3 regions of the Phytobacter sp. V69 genome follow, and region 2 is predicted to be linked to each of the others. Evidence: predicted binding sites of a transcription regulator. Region 2 holds the regulator's gene; each other region holds the start of a gene.

Region 1 (5,229 bases), on a different contig from region 2:
GTTACTGATAAACGCGGTTTCGACGAGGATCGATGGAATATCCGGTGCTTTCAGCACCGCAAACCCGGCCTGCTCGACGCTGTTCTTATGCAGATTATTGATGCTACCCAGTTTCCCCAGCACTGCTTTACCAAATTTCAGGCTGTCATTGATGGTCAGCGACTGCACCATATCGAACATCGTGTGATCGAGATAGCGATCGCCGCTCTTGCTGACCCCACCGATTAAGTCGGAGGCGTTCTGCGTTTCCGCCAGATATTTCGCCGCCGTGCTGGTCGCCCCTTTGGTTGAAAGGGCGAAGACCGATGAGCCGCTCGGCTGGCGGCTGGTGAACGCGTCCGCATGAATAGAAACAAACAGGTCGGCGCGCTGCTTCTGCGCTTTGGCGACACGCACTTTCAGCGGGATGAACACATCCTCATTGCGCGTCATGTAGGCTTTCATATTGCCTTCCTGCTCGATAAGCGCACGCAGGCGACGGGCGATTTGCAGCACCACATCTTTTTCCCGGGTCCGGTATTTACCGATAGCGCCCGAATCCTCACCGCCATGTCCCGGATCGAGCATAATCACGATCGGGCGATCTCGCCCTGCTTTCCCCGGCTGCGGCCCGCTTTGCGCAGGAGGCACCTGTTTTTCCAGGTCACCCTGGTTGTAATCTTCCAGCAACGCCAGCAGCGGATCCTGCACATCTTTCGCATTCGCCGGATAGAGATCCATCACCAGACGTTCTTTAAATCCAGCCACCGGCGCAAGGGCAAAGAGCTGCGGTTTAATATCCTGCTTAAGCTCGAACACCATACGCACCGTTTTCGGATCGAACTGCCCAACGCGTGCCGATTTAATAAAAGGATCGTCGTCGCGGATTTGCGTGCCCATGCCTTTCAGAACAGAGTTCAGGTTGACGTCTTCAATATCCACAACCAGGCGATCCGGATTGCTGAGCGCAAACTGGCGATATTTCAGCACGTGGTTAGACTCAACGGTGACGCGAGTATAGGTTGACGCAGGCCAGACGCGTACCGCCACCACCTGACTGACGGCAGCGAGACCGACCTGACTCACGCTCAATAACCACATAGCGCCCGCCCCTTGTAACAATCCGCGGCGGCTCAGCCTTGATTGACTTCCCGACATGCTTCTCCCGAGCAAAAAAGGTGAAATACTTAATAAACGTCAGATTTGACCGAAAACTTTAACGAATGACGCATAAACTGTCATCAATAAAAGGGTAAACATACGCAATACATGCTTCGGGAGGCAGGTATTATTCTTTGTCAAAGACGCATTTATGGCTTGCACCGGGCGCCATAAAAGAATAAAAATACATTTTTTACGAATAATCATGCAGTGAGGGTAGGCCGTGGTAAAGGAACGCAGAACCGAACTGGTACAGGGATTTCGCCATTCTGTTCCCTATATTAATACCCATCGGGGAAAAACGTTTGTCATTATGCTCGGCGGCGAAGCCATTGAGCATGAAAACTTTTCCAGCATTGTCAGCGACATAGGCTTACTCCACAGTCTGGGCATTCGCCTGGTGGTGGTGTATGGAGCACGCCCGCAGATTGACGCTAATCTTGCCGCGCATAAGCACGAGCCGCTCTATCACAAGCATATCCGCGTAACGGATGCCAAAACGCTTGAGCTGGTAAAACAGGCTGCCGGTCTGCTGCAGCTGGACATTACCGCCCGCCTTTCCATGAGCCTGAACAATACGCCACTGCAGGGTGCGCACATCAACGTGGTGAGCGGCAACTTCATTATCGCTCAGCCGCTGGGCGTAGACGAAGGCGTCGACTACTGCCACAGCGGACGTATCCGTCGTATCGATGAAGACGCGATTCATCGTCAGTTAGACAGCGGCGCGATTGTGCTGCTGGGGCCGGTTGCAGTGTCCGTGACCGGCGAAAGCTTCAACCTCACCTCGGAAGAGATTGCGACACAGTTGGCCATCAAGCTGAAAGCAGAGAAGATGATCGGCTTTTGCTCGTCGCAGGGTGTCTACAACGAAGACGGGCAGATTGTCTCCGAGATGTTCCCGAACGAAGCGCAGTCGCGGGTGGAATCCCTCGAAGAAGAAGGCGATTACCATTCCGGTACAGTGCGCTTCCTGCGCGGTGCCATGAAGGCCTGCCGCAGTGGCGTGCGCCGCAGCCATCTGATCAGTTATCAGGAAGATGGTGCGCTGTTACAAGAGTTGTTCTCTCGCGACGGTATCGGCACGCAGATTGTGATGGAGAGTGCAGAGCAGATTCGCCGCGCCACCATTAACGATATCGGCGGTATTCTTGAGCTGATTCGCCCACTGGAGCAGCAGGGTATTCTGGTGCGCCGTTCACGCGAACAGTTGGAGATGGAGATCGATAAATTCACCGTGATTCAGCGCGATAACCTGACCATCGCCTGTGCGGCGCTCTATCCGTTCCAGGAAGAGAAAATAGGTGAAATGGCCTGCGTGGCGGTTCACCCGGACTACCGCAGCTCATCGCGCGGCGAGGTTTTACTCGAGCGTATTGCCGCTCAGGCGAAGCAGATGGGTCTGAGCAAACTCTTCGTGCTCACCACCCGCAGCATCCACTGGTTCCAGGAGCGCGGCTTTACGCCGGTGGATATTGATTCCCTGCCGGAAAGTAAAAAAGAGATGTACAACTATCAGCGTCGTTCAAAAGTGCTGATGGCAGATTTGGGGTAAGTCGAACGGTTGCCCCCATCGCAGAGATGAGGGCTCCGTTCTAATCGTTTCAACGATATCTACATCGTTGCAAAAATGTCATTCAGCCCGCTGCGTCTTTCGGTTCGCGTGGCAATCGCCTGCGCCAGAATGCGCTCATCGGCATACAGCGACAGCTGCTTTTTCGCACGGGTAATCGCGGTATAGACCAACTCTCTTGTCACCACCGGCACAACCTGCCCCGGCAAAATCAGCGCCGCATGATCAAACTCCGAGCCCTGCGATTTATGTACCGTCATGGCCCATGCGGTGTCGTGTTCCGGCAAACGGCTGGGCTGCACGGATTTCATGCTGCCGTCCGGTAACGGGAACCAGACGCGAATACCCTGCTCCTGTTCAAGCGCAATACCGATATCGCCGTTAAACAGCCCCAGCGACGCGTCATTGCGCGTGATCATCACCGGCCTGCCGTGATACCAGCGAGAATGCGCCGGGCGGATCATACGCCGCTGCCGAACAAGCGCCTGCTCGATACGCTCGTTCAGCCCGCTCACGCCAAATGGCCCTTCACGCAACGCACACAGCAGCTGATATTCACCGAACGCGGTGATGACATCCTGCGGCTGCGCTCCTTCGCGCACCAGCGCCAGAAAACGGCCATAGCCTGCCAGCGCATCCTCGATCATGCTCTGATAATCTTCGCTGCTTTGCAGGTGTTTGCTTTCGATATCGCTAAATCCCTGGCTCAGCACGGCGCGCGACGCGGCTTTATCGCCACGGTTAACCGCCGCCGCCAGTTGCCCTATGCCCGAATCACTGCCGAAGCGATAGCTTTTTTGCAGCAGACACAGGCTGTCACGCAACGCACTGGCCGAAGAGCCTTCACCAGCAGGAACTGTGGTGCCCGTAATCCGCGACAGCTGCGCGGCACGCTCCGGGGTGAAGCCTTTGTTGACCCACGCGCAAATGTCGCCCAGCACCGCCCCGGCTTCCACTGACGCCAGCTGGTCGCGGTCGCCAAGGAAAATCACCCGTGCGTGTTGCGGCAGCGCGTCAATCAAGCGCGACATCATCGGCAGGTCAATCATCGAGGCTTCATCCACCACCAGCACGTCCAGATGCAGCGGGTTTCCGGCGTGATAACGTAATCGCTGGCTGCCGGGCAGCGCGCCCAGCAGGCGGTGCAACGTACTGGCTTCATCGGGCAGCGTCGCCTTTTGCTTGTCGGTCAGCGGCAACTGACGCAATGCAGCGCCTAATGATTCCGTCAGGCGGGCAGCCGCCTTTCCGGTGGGAGCCGCAAGACTAATGCGACAGCGTGCGCCATCGGCCATTTGCACCAGCGCGGCAAGCAGCTTCGCCACCGTCGTGGTTTTCCCGGTACCCGGTCCGCCAGAAATCACCGACACGCGGCGGCGAGTCAACGCAACTGCCGCCGCCACCTTCTGCCAGTTAATGTCATCAGACGGCGGAAACAGTTCGTTCAGCGCCTGTTGCAGACGGACTTCGTCGACCACCAGCGGCTGATTCACCTCAGCAAAAAAGGTGGCAATGCTGCGTTCATTGCACCACATACGGTTCAGGTAAAGGCGGTCTGCGACGAGGATCATCGGCGTTGCCGTCTCTCCCCCGCTAACCGCTGGCGAGGCCAGCAACGTCTCGCGCCAGTCAGCCGGATTTCTGGCCTCTTCATAGAGAGAAGCCAGCAACGGATGCGCTTTGGCAGGCAGGTTTTGCGCCGATAAACGTGAAAGCGGCAAGCAGACATGCCCTTCACCGGCATCAAAGCTCAGCATCGCCGCGGCCAACATCACCGCTGGTTCATCATCACCGGCAACGGTCAGAGCGAATTGCACATCCAGCGGGCGCAATATTTTCAGCTCGGCGGCCTGTTGCAGTAACGTACGCAGCATCATTGCGCCACCTCCTGGGTTTCCCCGGCAAACAGGGCATCCATCTGGCTTATCAATGCCACATCAGGCCGGGTAGTAAAGATCCCCTGCTGCGGATTGCCAGGCTCGACGCCGCGCAGGAACAGGTAAATTACGCCGCCAAAATGCTGCTCATAATCGTATCCGGCGATACGGTGGCGCAGGTAGCGATGAAGCGCCAGCGTATACAGCTGATACTGCAAATCGTAACGGTGAGACTGCATGGCGACCGCCATCGCCTCACGGGTATAGGCCTCGCTGGATTCTCCCAGCCAGTTGGATTTGTAATCCAGCAGGTAGTAACGCCCTTCGTGGCGAAACACGAGGTCGATAAAACCCTTTAGCATGCCGCGCACATCGCGGAAATCGAGCGGCGGGCAGTCGGCCGACAGGGGATCGTACTGGCGGATCAGTCCGTCGAGCGCCCCGGCATGCAGGTTTTGCGCAATAGGGATGTAAAATTCCATCTCGACCTGCTTATCTTTTGCCGTGAGCTGATGCAAAGACGCGCCCGTATCGGCCAGCGGCGCATGCAGGATCGTCTCGATCCATACGCTGATAACCGGTTGCCAGTGCTCTTCAAAACCCCCGCGCTGAAGTTTTTCTGCCACCCAGTCAGGAACA
Region 2 (5,229 bases):
GCACCAGTGACAGACCAAAACGCGCGGCCGCCTGGCCCATGGAGAGGGTTGCAGACCCGCCACCCGCCTTCGCTTCGACCACCTCAGTACCCGCGTTCTGAATCCGTTTGGTCAGATCGGCAATTTCCTGTTCAGAGAAGCTGACACCCGGAATTTGCGATAACAGCGGCAGAATGGTCACGCCTGAATGACCACCGACTACCGGCACTTCAACATCACCCGGCAGCTTGCCTTTCAGCTCAGCGACAAAGGTATTGGAGCGAATGATATCCAGCGTCGTCACGCCAAACAGTTTGTTCTTGTCATACACACCGGCTTTTTTCAGCACTTCTGCCGCAATCGCCACCGTGGTGTTAACCGGGTTAGTGATCACGCCAATACAGGCTTTAGGGCAGGTTTTTGCAATTTGCGTGACCAGGTTTTTCACAATGCCGGCATTCACATTGAACAGATCGGAGCGATCCATACCCGGCTTACGCGCCACGCCGGCGGAAATCAGTACCACGTCCGCACCGTGCAGCGCAGGCGTCGCATCTTCTCCGGAAAAACCTTTTATTTTCACAGCAGTAGGAATATGACTGAGGTCAACGGCAACCCCAGGGGTTACGGGAGCAATATCGTAAAGCGAGAGTTCTGAACCTGAAGGCAGTTGAGTTTTAAGTAGTAGAGCTAACGCCTGGCCGATGCCGCCAGCTGCGCCGAGGACTGCAACTTTCATCATAAACTCCTTATTATGGTTAGCTAAATATTTTGTTACTCCATTGCGGCGACCTTAATTCACCCTGATAATTATGGCAACGAGCCAGCCAAAATTCTGCGGCGTGGCGCGCTTTTAAAATATTATAATGGGCTTTACCGCTGTAAGACCGGCAAACTAAGCAACTAACACTGAGAGTTTACAATATAGCTCTGATATCCATCTAAACAATATCATTCTAGTAACATTTATTTTACTTTTGCTTGAATTTGCGACACATGGCACAGTGGGTTCATATCACGCATTTTGATAGATTTTGCGCGACCCATAACAATATTTGAGTTATTTCCACAGTAGATTATTTGCATAAAAATTCATCCATGTGCATAATAATGTAGTTTTCACGGCCTTAATACGGGTGACTTATGCGAAGCTCGGCAAAACAAGAAGAATTAGTTAAAGCGTTTAAAGCGCTACTTAAAGAAGAGAAATTTAGTTCTCAGGGAGAGATTGTCCTGGCGTTGCAAGAGCAAGGCTTTGACAATATCAATCAGTCCAAAGTCTCCCGTATGCTGACTAAATTCGGTGCGGTGCGTACGCGCAACGCCAAAATGGAGATGGTTTACTGTCTGCCCGTCGAACTGGGCGTTCCGACCACCTCCAGCCCGCTCAAAAACCTGGTGCTTGATATTGACTACAACGACGCGGTCGTGGTTATTCATACCAGCCCTGGCGCGGCGCAGTTGATTGCACGTTTGCTGGACTCACTGGGCAAAGCGGAAGGTATTCTGGGCACCATTGCCGGTGACGATACCATTTTCACTACCCCGGCGAACGGTTTTACGGTCAAAGAGCTTTACGAAGCTATCCTCGTTCTGTTCGAACAAGAGCTTTAACCTCTCTTTTCCCCCGGCACAGCGTCGGGGAAATCCCTTCTGATAGTCCTTTTTCTCTCTTTCCTGCGCTTACTTTTAACACAATGTGCGAATTTCTGTCTCATTTCATTCACGCAATGAATGTTTCCGCACGAAAAATCAAAGAACATCATTCCTTTGATTTATATATATAAAAAATAATCACCGCTTCAAAATCAGCCGTTTTTTATGCCTTTTTGGCTATAAAAAAAGGTTTCTTTACCACTTACTTACAATGGAAATAATTAGCCCGGTATTAATTTTACACGTTATTAGTGTATACTTGATTTTGTGATGAGGGTCACGAAACAAGTCCCTCAGGAATTGAGATTCGACGAGGTAAGCATCATGAAAATCAAATCAACTGTAGCAACACTTAGCATTCTTTCTGTTCTGTCATTTGGCGCTTTCGCAGCGAGCTCTATCGACGCTGGCCAGGCGCAAAGTCGTGAATCATTAGGTACCGTTTCCGTTGGAGGCATCGCGTCCTCACCAATGGACATGCGTGCAGAACTGAACAAAAAAGCGGATGAACAAGGTGCATCTTCCTATCGCATCATTGAAGCACGTACCGGTGATAACTGGCACGCCACTGCTGAACTGTACAAATAAGTTATCCGACAACCCTATGTAATCATCACTTAACGGCACCAGGCATAAAAATAGCGGTTTAAACCTTCTCGCCGTTGAGTATTGAGGAGAAAGACAATGAAACGTAACGTAATCATCGCAGCCCTTGGTTTAGCTTCACTGATCTCTTTTGGCGCCAGCGCAGCCACCCAACTGTCCGACAGCCAAACGCAAAACATGCAGTCCATGGGCAGCGTATCCGTCTCCCAGACCGCAAGTTCACCAATGAGCATCCGTGAAGAACTGTCTGCCAAAGCTGACGCAGCAGGTGCGAAAGCCTACCACGTGACCGAACTCCAGGAAGGCGACACCTGGCATGCAACGGCGGAACTCTACAAATAAACCCTCGTCGTCTAGTCCGACGACTTGCCCCCGCCTGTCGGGGGCTTTTTTTACGCGCTGCGTTAATGCACGTTAAAACGCAGCTGCCCTTGCAGCTCTTCCTCTGCTTCATCAAATAGCAGGATCAATGCGCCGAAACGCCGCCGCCGTCTTTCGCTCAGATGAATGAATTCAATTTCGACCGGCAACGGCAATGTTTCCGTCACCACCTTCCACAATGAATCCAGATCGGTGACTTTTTCTCGATCGAGAGCAAACCGGCGGGAAAATTCGCGATAGAAGGTACTTTGATTGTCTATCTCAGCAAAATCGAAGGTATAGATATTCATTGTCCGTCATCCAGCCCAATAGGGCGACTTACGCCGCCCGGCAGAGTTATAATCCCCCAAGATGCAGGGTTTTGACTTCCAGAAACTCATCCAACCCCAGCACCGATCCCTCACGCCCGAGCCCGGACTCTTTTACGCCGCCGAATGGCCCCAGCTCCGTGGATACCGCACACTCGTTGATACCAATCATTCCACTTTCAATCGCCTGGGATACGCGAAATACCCGGGACAAGTTTTGCGTGTAGAAATAGGCCGCCAGCCCAAACGGGGTAGCATTCGCACGCTGAATAACCTCATCTTCGGTGGAAAAGCGAAAACAGGCAGCGACCGGGCCAAAGGTCTCTTCGTTTGCCAGCTTCATTCCATCGCTGCAATCCCCCAGTACGGTGGGTTGCCAGAAATTTCCCCCCAGCGTATGCGCTTTACCGCCCGCCAGAACCTTCGCGCCTTTTGTGACGGCATCCTCTACGTGCTCGCGGACTTTATCTACCGCAGAAGACTCGATCAGCGGCCCGACGATAACCCCCTCCTCCATCCCGTTACCGACCTTAAGGGCGCTGACCGCTGCGGACAGTTTTTGGGTGAAATCGTCATACACGAATTCGTGAATATAGAAGCGGTTAACGCTGACGCACACCTGCCCGGCGTTACGAAACTTGTTAGCAACCGCGCCTTTCACGGCGGCATCGATATCGGCATCGTCAAAAACGATATAAGGCGCATTGCCGCCTAATTCCATCGACACCTTTTTCATAGTTTCCGCCGCGTTACGCACCAGCGTTTTGCCCACGGCAGTGGAACCGGTAAAGGAGATTTTACGTACCTCGTGACTCGCCATGATCGCATCGCTGATTTGCGGCGTATTCCCGGCAACCGCATTGAGCACACCGTCCGGCACACCAGCCTTTTTCGCCAGCGCCAGTAGCGCAAAGGCACTGAGCGGGGTGTTATTGGCGGGTTTAATGACCCCCGTACACCCTGCGGCTAACGCCGGTCCCAGCTTACGGGTCAGCATCGCCATCGGGAAATTCCACGGGGTAATGGCCGCCACCACACCAATCGGTTCACGGGTGGCAAAAATACGCGAGCCGGGTTTAATCGGCGGGATGATTTCACCGTTGGCACGCTTCGCCTGTTCGGCAAACCATTGAATAAAGCTGGCGGCATAATCCACTTCACCCTCGGCCTCTTTTAACGGCTTGCCCTGCTCAGTGGTCATCAACTTTCCCAGCCACCTTTTGTTTTCAATGATTAATTCGTACCAGCGGTAAAGGATGGTGGAACGTTCTTTCGCGGTTTTCGCACGCCAGGCGGGGAAGGCTTTGGTGGCGGCAGCAATGGAGGCTTCGGTCTCTTTTTTCCCAGCTTTCGCCACTTTTGCGATAACCTCGCCCGTCGCCGGATTCAGTACGTCAAATGTCGTGTCCAGCGATTTCCAGACGCCATCAACCAGATACCCGGTCTGAAAAAGTTCGCTGTCCTGCAATGCCTGCGTTGTCATTTGTCCTCCTGATCTGTGATTTACAAAATCTCCCGTAAAGTATAGCCATAAAAAAACCGACGCTTCTGGCGTCGGTTTCGGGTCTAGCTGCTGGTTAGCGCATGCTGATATTTGTGTAGCATCCCGGTGAGTCGTTTTACCGGTTCGGTGACCTGAGGTGGAGCATCCCAACTGCGTAATTTCTCCTGATAGACCTCCAGCTCCTCCAGCAACTGCGAGAAATAGTGCCGTCGTTTGCTGTCCGAACTGGCGGAGATCACGCTATCTGCCGTGCGACGAAGCTGCCGATGGAACGCAGAGAGATCGTCATTCACCGGCACAGGCGCGTCGCGTAAGCGCTGGTGAGCGATAATCAGTGTCAACGCCAGGCGAAACTTCGCTACATCACCCGGGAACTTGTTCAACAGTAAAAACAGCTGCTGATAGAGCGCAGGCAAATGGTTCTCTTTGCGTCGTGCGCTGTTCGTTGTCATCGCCGAGACGGCCGCGGAGACAAACTGGTTGAGCAGCATACGCCCGGTCCGCGCCTGCGAGTTATCCCGCACCAGCAAAATGACAATCAGCGCCAGTCCACAACCGATAATCTGCCCAAGCGCGTTATCGAGAAACTGGCTGAATTTAAAGGTCATCGGGTTATCGAGCACAATAATGTTGATGGTACTTGCCAGTGCCCCCAGTGAACCCAGCCGCCGTTTCTGCACTTCGATACCGACAAAGAATGCCAGCACCGCCAGGCTGATACAGAGCAACAGCATGCTTTGCTGCGTCGACGGAATGATAAACAGAAAATAGAGCGCGCCCAACGGGAGTGCGATC
Region 3 (5,229 bases), on a different contig from region 2:
CGCCGCCAGCGCGGTTGCCGCCTGGTCAGCATTGACGTTCATCAGCTCACCTTCGTCGGTCACGCCGATAGAACTCATCACCGGCAGGAAGCCGCCATCCAACAATGCGTTAATCAGCTTCGGCGAGCCCGGCTGTGCCAGACCCACATGGCCCAGTTCTTCATCCAGCTTCGTCACTTTCACGCTGTCGCCATCGCCAAGATACAGGCCGACAGAAGCAATCTGGTGCTTCTTCGCCCAGGCCAGCAGGGTTTTGTTCGCCGTGCCCGCCAGCGCACCGGTAATAATGTCGATTTGATCGGCCGGGGTCACGCGCAGACCATTTTTCTTTTTCACCGGCAGGTTGAGCTGTTTCATCAGCTCATCCACTACACAGCCGCCGCCGTGCACAATCACCAGCGGGCGCTGGTGCGATTCGCGATAATTCACCAGCGCGGTAAACAGACGCTCCAGCGCTTCTTCACTATCCAGCAGTACGCCGCCGAGTTTAATAATTAATGGATTCATCATCAGGCCTGCACTCAATTAGATAAGAGACTGGGTTTCAGCATAGCCGAAACGAATATTGGCACACTGCACTGCCTGTGCAGCCGCGCCTTTTAATAAGTTATCTTCGGTCGCCACTACAATCAGGTGCTCACCCTTCACGGCGAACCCGATATCGCAGAACGGCAGGCCAACCACATTTTTCAGCGCCGGAACGCCTTTATCGTACAGACGCACCAGCGGTTTATCGTCATAAGCCTGCTGGAAGATTTCCGCGACCTGAGCATGGGTTACGCCAGGCTTCAGACGGCAGGTAATGGTTTCCAGAATGCCGCGCGGGAAATTGCCCAGATGCGGGGTAAATATGACGTCCGCCCCCAGGTGGGTTGTGATTTCCGGATGATGGCGGTGATTGAACACGCCATATGGCTGCAGGCTGACTTCACAGAAGCTATTCGAGATAGCGGCTTTACGCCCTGCCCCGCTTACGCCACTGGTCGCGTTAATCACGGGCCACTGATTCAGTTCCAGCACGCCTGCATCAATCAACGGTTTCAGGGAGAGCTGTGCAGCCGTCGGGTAGCAACCCGGTACGGCAATCAGATTCGCTTCTTTCAGCGCATCCGTGCTCCACTCCGCCAGGCCATATACCGCCTGCGTGAGCAGGTCCGGATGCTGATGGGTGAAGCCGTAGAATGTTTCATAGAACGCGGGATCGTTAACACGGAACGCACCAGACAGGTCGAAAACGACGCAACCCGCTGCGAGGAATTGTGGTGCCAGGTCGTGACTCACTTCATGCGCTGTCGCCAGGAACACCACATCAACGCCTTGTGCGAATTCACTGATGTCTGACATCGGCTGCAACGGCAGGTCGACAATGCCTTTCAACTGCGGATGTAAATCAGATACCGATTTTCCTGCATCATTACTTTGCGCTGAAACCGTCAAAGCGGTTATGTTCATATGAGGATGGCGATTTACATAGGTCACTAGCTCTGCGCCGGCGTAACCGCTGGCACCCACAATTAACGTGTTCAACATCGGGGCAGTCTACCTTCTTAGTACGTCAAGTTTGCCAGGGAGTGATTCGGCATCAATCCCACGTCGCTCTGTAAAGGCGCCGGATGGGTTCCTTTACGCTCAACATTAATGTATTTTTATTCACTATTAACGCATGAATATTGATACTATCACGAACTCAGGTATGTCAACAATGAAAATGAATTTGCCGCCATTTATCGAGATTTACCGCGCCCTGATTGGCACTCCGTCCATTAGCGCAACGGAAGAAGCACTGGATCAAAGTAATGCTTCTTTAATCAATCTGCTGGCAGGGTGGTTTGGCGACCTCGGGTTCAAGGTGGAAGTTCAGCCCGTCCCCGGCACACGGAATAAGTTTAATCTATTAGCCAGTACTGGCGAGGGCGCAGGTGGACTTCTGTTGACCGGCCACACCGATACCGTTCCGTTCGATGACGGGCGCTGGACACGCGATCCTTTCACCCTGACAGAGCACGACAATAAGCTCTACGGTCTGGGCACCGCCGACATGAAAGGCTTCTTCGCCTTCATTCTTGATGCGCTGCGTGATGTTGATGTGACGAAACTGAAAAAGCCACTCTACATTCTGGCGACCGCCGATGAAGAGACCAGCATGGCGGGTGCGCGCTATTTCTCCGAAAATACAGCGATTCGCCCGGATTGCGCCATCATCGGTGAGCCAACGTCTCTGCAACCGATCCGCGCCCATAAAGGCCATATCTCCACAGCGGTGCGTGTGATGGGTCAGTCTGGCCACTCCAGCGACCCGGCGCGCGGCGTAAACGCCATTGAACTAATGCACGATGCCATCGGGCGCATCATGACTCTGCGTGACAACCTGAAAGAGCGCTATCACTACGATGCGTTCACCGTACCTTATCCAACGCTGAACCTCGGCAGCCTGCACGGCGGTGATGCTTCCAACCGTATTTGCGCCTGCTGTGAACTGCATATGGACATCCGCCCACTGCCAGGCATGACGCTGAGCGATCTCGACGGCTTACTGAATGAAGCACTGGCACCCGTGAGCGAGCGCTGGCCGGGCCGCCTGACGGTTTCCGAACTGCATCCGCCGATCCCAGGCTACGAGTGCCCGCCGGATCATCAGTTGGTTGAAGTGGTGGAAAAACTGCTCGGCGAGAAAACTGATGTGGTGAACTACTGTACCGAAGCGCCGTTCATTCAGACGCTGTGCCCGACGCTGGTACTGGGTCCGGGTTCAATCAATCAGGCCCATCAGCCTGATGAATATCTTGAGACCCGCTTTATTAAGCCCACGCGTGAATTGATCACTCAGGTGGTCCATCACTTCTGCTGGCACTGATTTATCTCCTCACCGCCCTGGATACCCACATTCGGGGCATGGAGAAAATGCAGTGACATTGTTCACAATTCCATAAGCTACGCTTATTAGCCGTAAAGCGAATTAAATTTCGTAAATTCACGCCATTTATTCGTTTGCTGAACCGATTTCGCAGCAATTGACGTCGTGGGTTTTACGTGGCTTTATAAAAGACGGTGTCTGATATCTGTCCGTTTCACGTTGCAGGACGGTGGATATAACAAAATAAAATGAGATGGGGTGTCTGGGTTAACATGAACGAACAATATTCCGCTTTGCGTAGTAATGTCAGTATGCTCGGCAAGCTGCTGGGGGATACCATCAAGGATGCGTTGGGAGAGAACATTCTTGATAGGGTCGAAACAATCCGTAAGCTGTCCAAATCTTCACGTGCTGGTAACGAGGTTAATCGTCAGGAACTGCTCAATACGCTGCAGAACCTGTCCAATGATGAACTGCTGCCGGTTGCCCGCGCATTCAGTCAATTTCTGAACCTTGCCAACACCGCTGAGCAATACCACAGCATTTCGCCAAAAGGCGAAGCCGCAAACAACCCGGAAGTGATTGCTCGTACGCTGCGTAAACTGAAAGACCAACCCGATCTCAACGAAGCGACTATCAAGAAAGCCGTTGAATCGCTGTCGCTGGAGCTGGTGCTGACCGCCCACCCGACAGAGATCACCCGCCGTACGCTGATCCACAAAATGGTGGAAGTGAACAACTGCTTAAAGCAGCTGGATAACACCGATATCGCCGACTATGAGCGCCATCAGCTGATGCGCCGCCTGCGGCAGCTTATCGCACAGTCCTGGCATACCGATGAAATCCGTAAACATCGCCCGAGCCCGGTTGACGAAGCCAAATGGGGCTTTGCTGTGGTGGAAAACAGCCTGTGGGAAGGTGTGCCGAACTATCTTCGCGAGCTCAACGAACAGCTCGAAGAGAACCTGAATTACAAACTGCCGGTCGATTTCGTACCAGTACGCTTTACCTCCTGGATGGGCGGCGACCGCGACGGCAACCCGAACGTTACCGCGGATATCACCCGTCACGTTCTGCTACTGAGCCGCTGGAAAGCGACCGATCTGTTCCTGAAAGATATTCAACTGCTGATCTCCGAGCTGTCGATGGTCGAATGTACCGACGAGCTTCGCGAACTGGCCGGTGCCGAAGGCGCGCAGGAACCGTATCGCTATCTGATGAAAAAACTGCGCGGCCAACTGATGGCAACGCAGGTCTGGCTGGAAGCGCGCCTGAAAGGCCAACGACTGCCAAAACCAGAAGGTCTGCTGAGCCAGAACGAACAGCTGTGGGAACCGCTTTACGCCTGTTACAAATCTCTGCAAGCCTGCGGTATGGGCATCATCGCCAATGGCGAACTGCTCGATACCCTGCGACGCGTGAAATGTTTTGGCGTGCCGCTGGTGCGTATTGACGTTCGTCAGGAAAGCACCCGTCACACCGAAGCGCTGGGCGAGCTGACCCGTTACCTGGGTATCGGCGATTATGAAAGCTGGTCCGAAGCCGACAAACAGGCTTTCCTGATCCGCGAGCTGAACTCCAAGCGCCCTCTGCTACCGCGTAACTGGGAGCCGAGCAATGAAACCCTTGAGGTGCTCAGGACCTGCAAAGCGATCGTTGATGCACCGAAAGGATCGGTAGCCGCCTATGTGATCTCCATGGCGAAGACCCCGTCCGACGTGCTGGGTGTACACCTGCTGCTGAAAGAAGCCGGTATCGACTATGCCCTGCCGGTCGCGCCGCTGTTTGAAACCCTCGACGACCTGAACAATGCCAACGATGTGATGACCCAGTTGCTGAACATCGACTGGTATCGCGGCTTTATTCAGGGCAAACAGATGGTGATGATTGGCTATTCCGACTCCGCGAAAGATGCGGGCGTAATGGCCGCATCCTGGGCGCAGTACCAGGCGCAGGACGCGCTGATCAAAACCTGCGAGAAAGCGGGCATTGAACTGACGCTGTTCCACGGCCGTGGTGGTTCGATTGGTCGTGGCGGTGCCCCGGCTCATGCAGCACTGCTTTCACAACCGCCAGGAAGCCTGAAAGGTGGTCTGCGTGTGACCGAACAGGGCGAAATGATCCGCTTCAAATACGGTCTGCCGGAAGTGACCATCAGCAGCCTGTCGCTCTACACCAGCGCCATTCTGGAAGCCAACCTGCTGCCACCGCCGGAGCCGAAAGAGTCCTGGTGCCACATCATGGACGAGCTGTCAGATATCTCCTGCGATCTGTATCGTGGCTACGTGCGTGAAAACAAAGACTTCGTGCCGTATTTCCGCTCTGCAACGCCAGAGCAGGAACTGGGCAAACTGCCGCTCGGTTCACGTCCGGCC

The links. The regulator ArgR, encoded in region 2, controls arginine synthesis, uptake and breakdown. The targets are predictions, from matches to a motif close to ANTGAATAAAAATACANT.
Region 1: argA (amino-acid N-acetyltransferase) is a predicted target of ArgR. The motif match lies at 1,314-1,331, and genes of this name have one in related genera.
Region 3: argC (N-acetyl-gamma-glutamyl-phosphate reductase) is a predicted target of ArgR. The motif match lies at 1,638-1,655, and genes of this name have one in related genera.

The regions. Positions count from the first base shown of each region.
Region 1 is NZ_CBFFRL010000006.1:17,484-22,712, reverse strand. Features, by position in the region: gene amiC (N-acetylmuramoyl-L-alanine amidase AmiC) at 1-1,137, opposite strand, end outside; gene argA (amino-acid N-acetyltransferase) at 1,364-2,695, shown strand; gene recD (exodeoxyribonuclease V subunit alpha) at 2,755-4,590, opposite strand; gene recB (exodeoxyribonuclease V subunit beta) at 4,587-5,229, opposite strand, start outside.
Region 2 is NZ_CBFFRL010000002.1:19,372-24,600, reverse strand. Features, by position in the region: gene mdh (malate dehydrogenase) at 1-718, opposite strand, end outside; gene argR (transcriptional regulator ArgR) at 1,123-1,593, shown strand; gene yhcN (peroxide/acid stress response protein YhcN) at 1,960-2,223, shown strand; gene yhcN (peroxide/acid stress response protein YhcN) at 2,320-2,583, shown strand; gene ACSZPU_RS00530 (barstar family protein) at 2,646-2,912, opposite strand; gene ACSZPU_RS00525 (NAD-dependent succinate-semialdehyde dehydrogenase) at 2,959-4,413, opposite strand; gene aaeB (p-hydroxybenzoic acid efflux pump subunit AaeB) at 4,497-5,229, opposite strand, start outside.
Region 3 is NZ_CBFFRL010000019.1:9,987-15,215, forward strand. Features, by position in the region: gene argB (acetylglutamate kinase) at 1-510, opposite strand, end outside; gene argC (N-acetyl-gamma-glutamyl-phosphate reductase) at 526-1,530, opposite strand; gene argE (acetylornithine deacetylase) at 1,703-2,854, shown strand; gene ppc (phosphoenolpyruvate carboxylase) at 3,127-5,229, shown strand, end outside.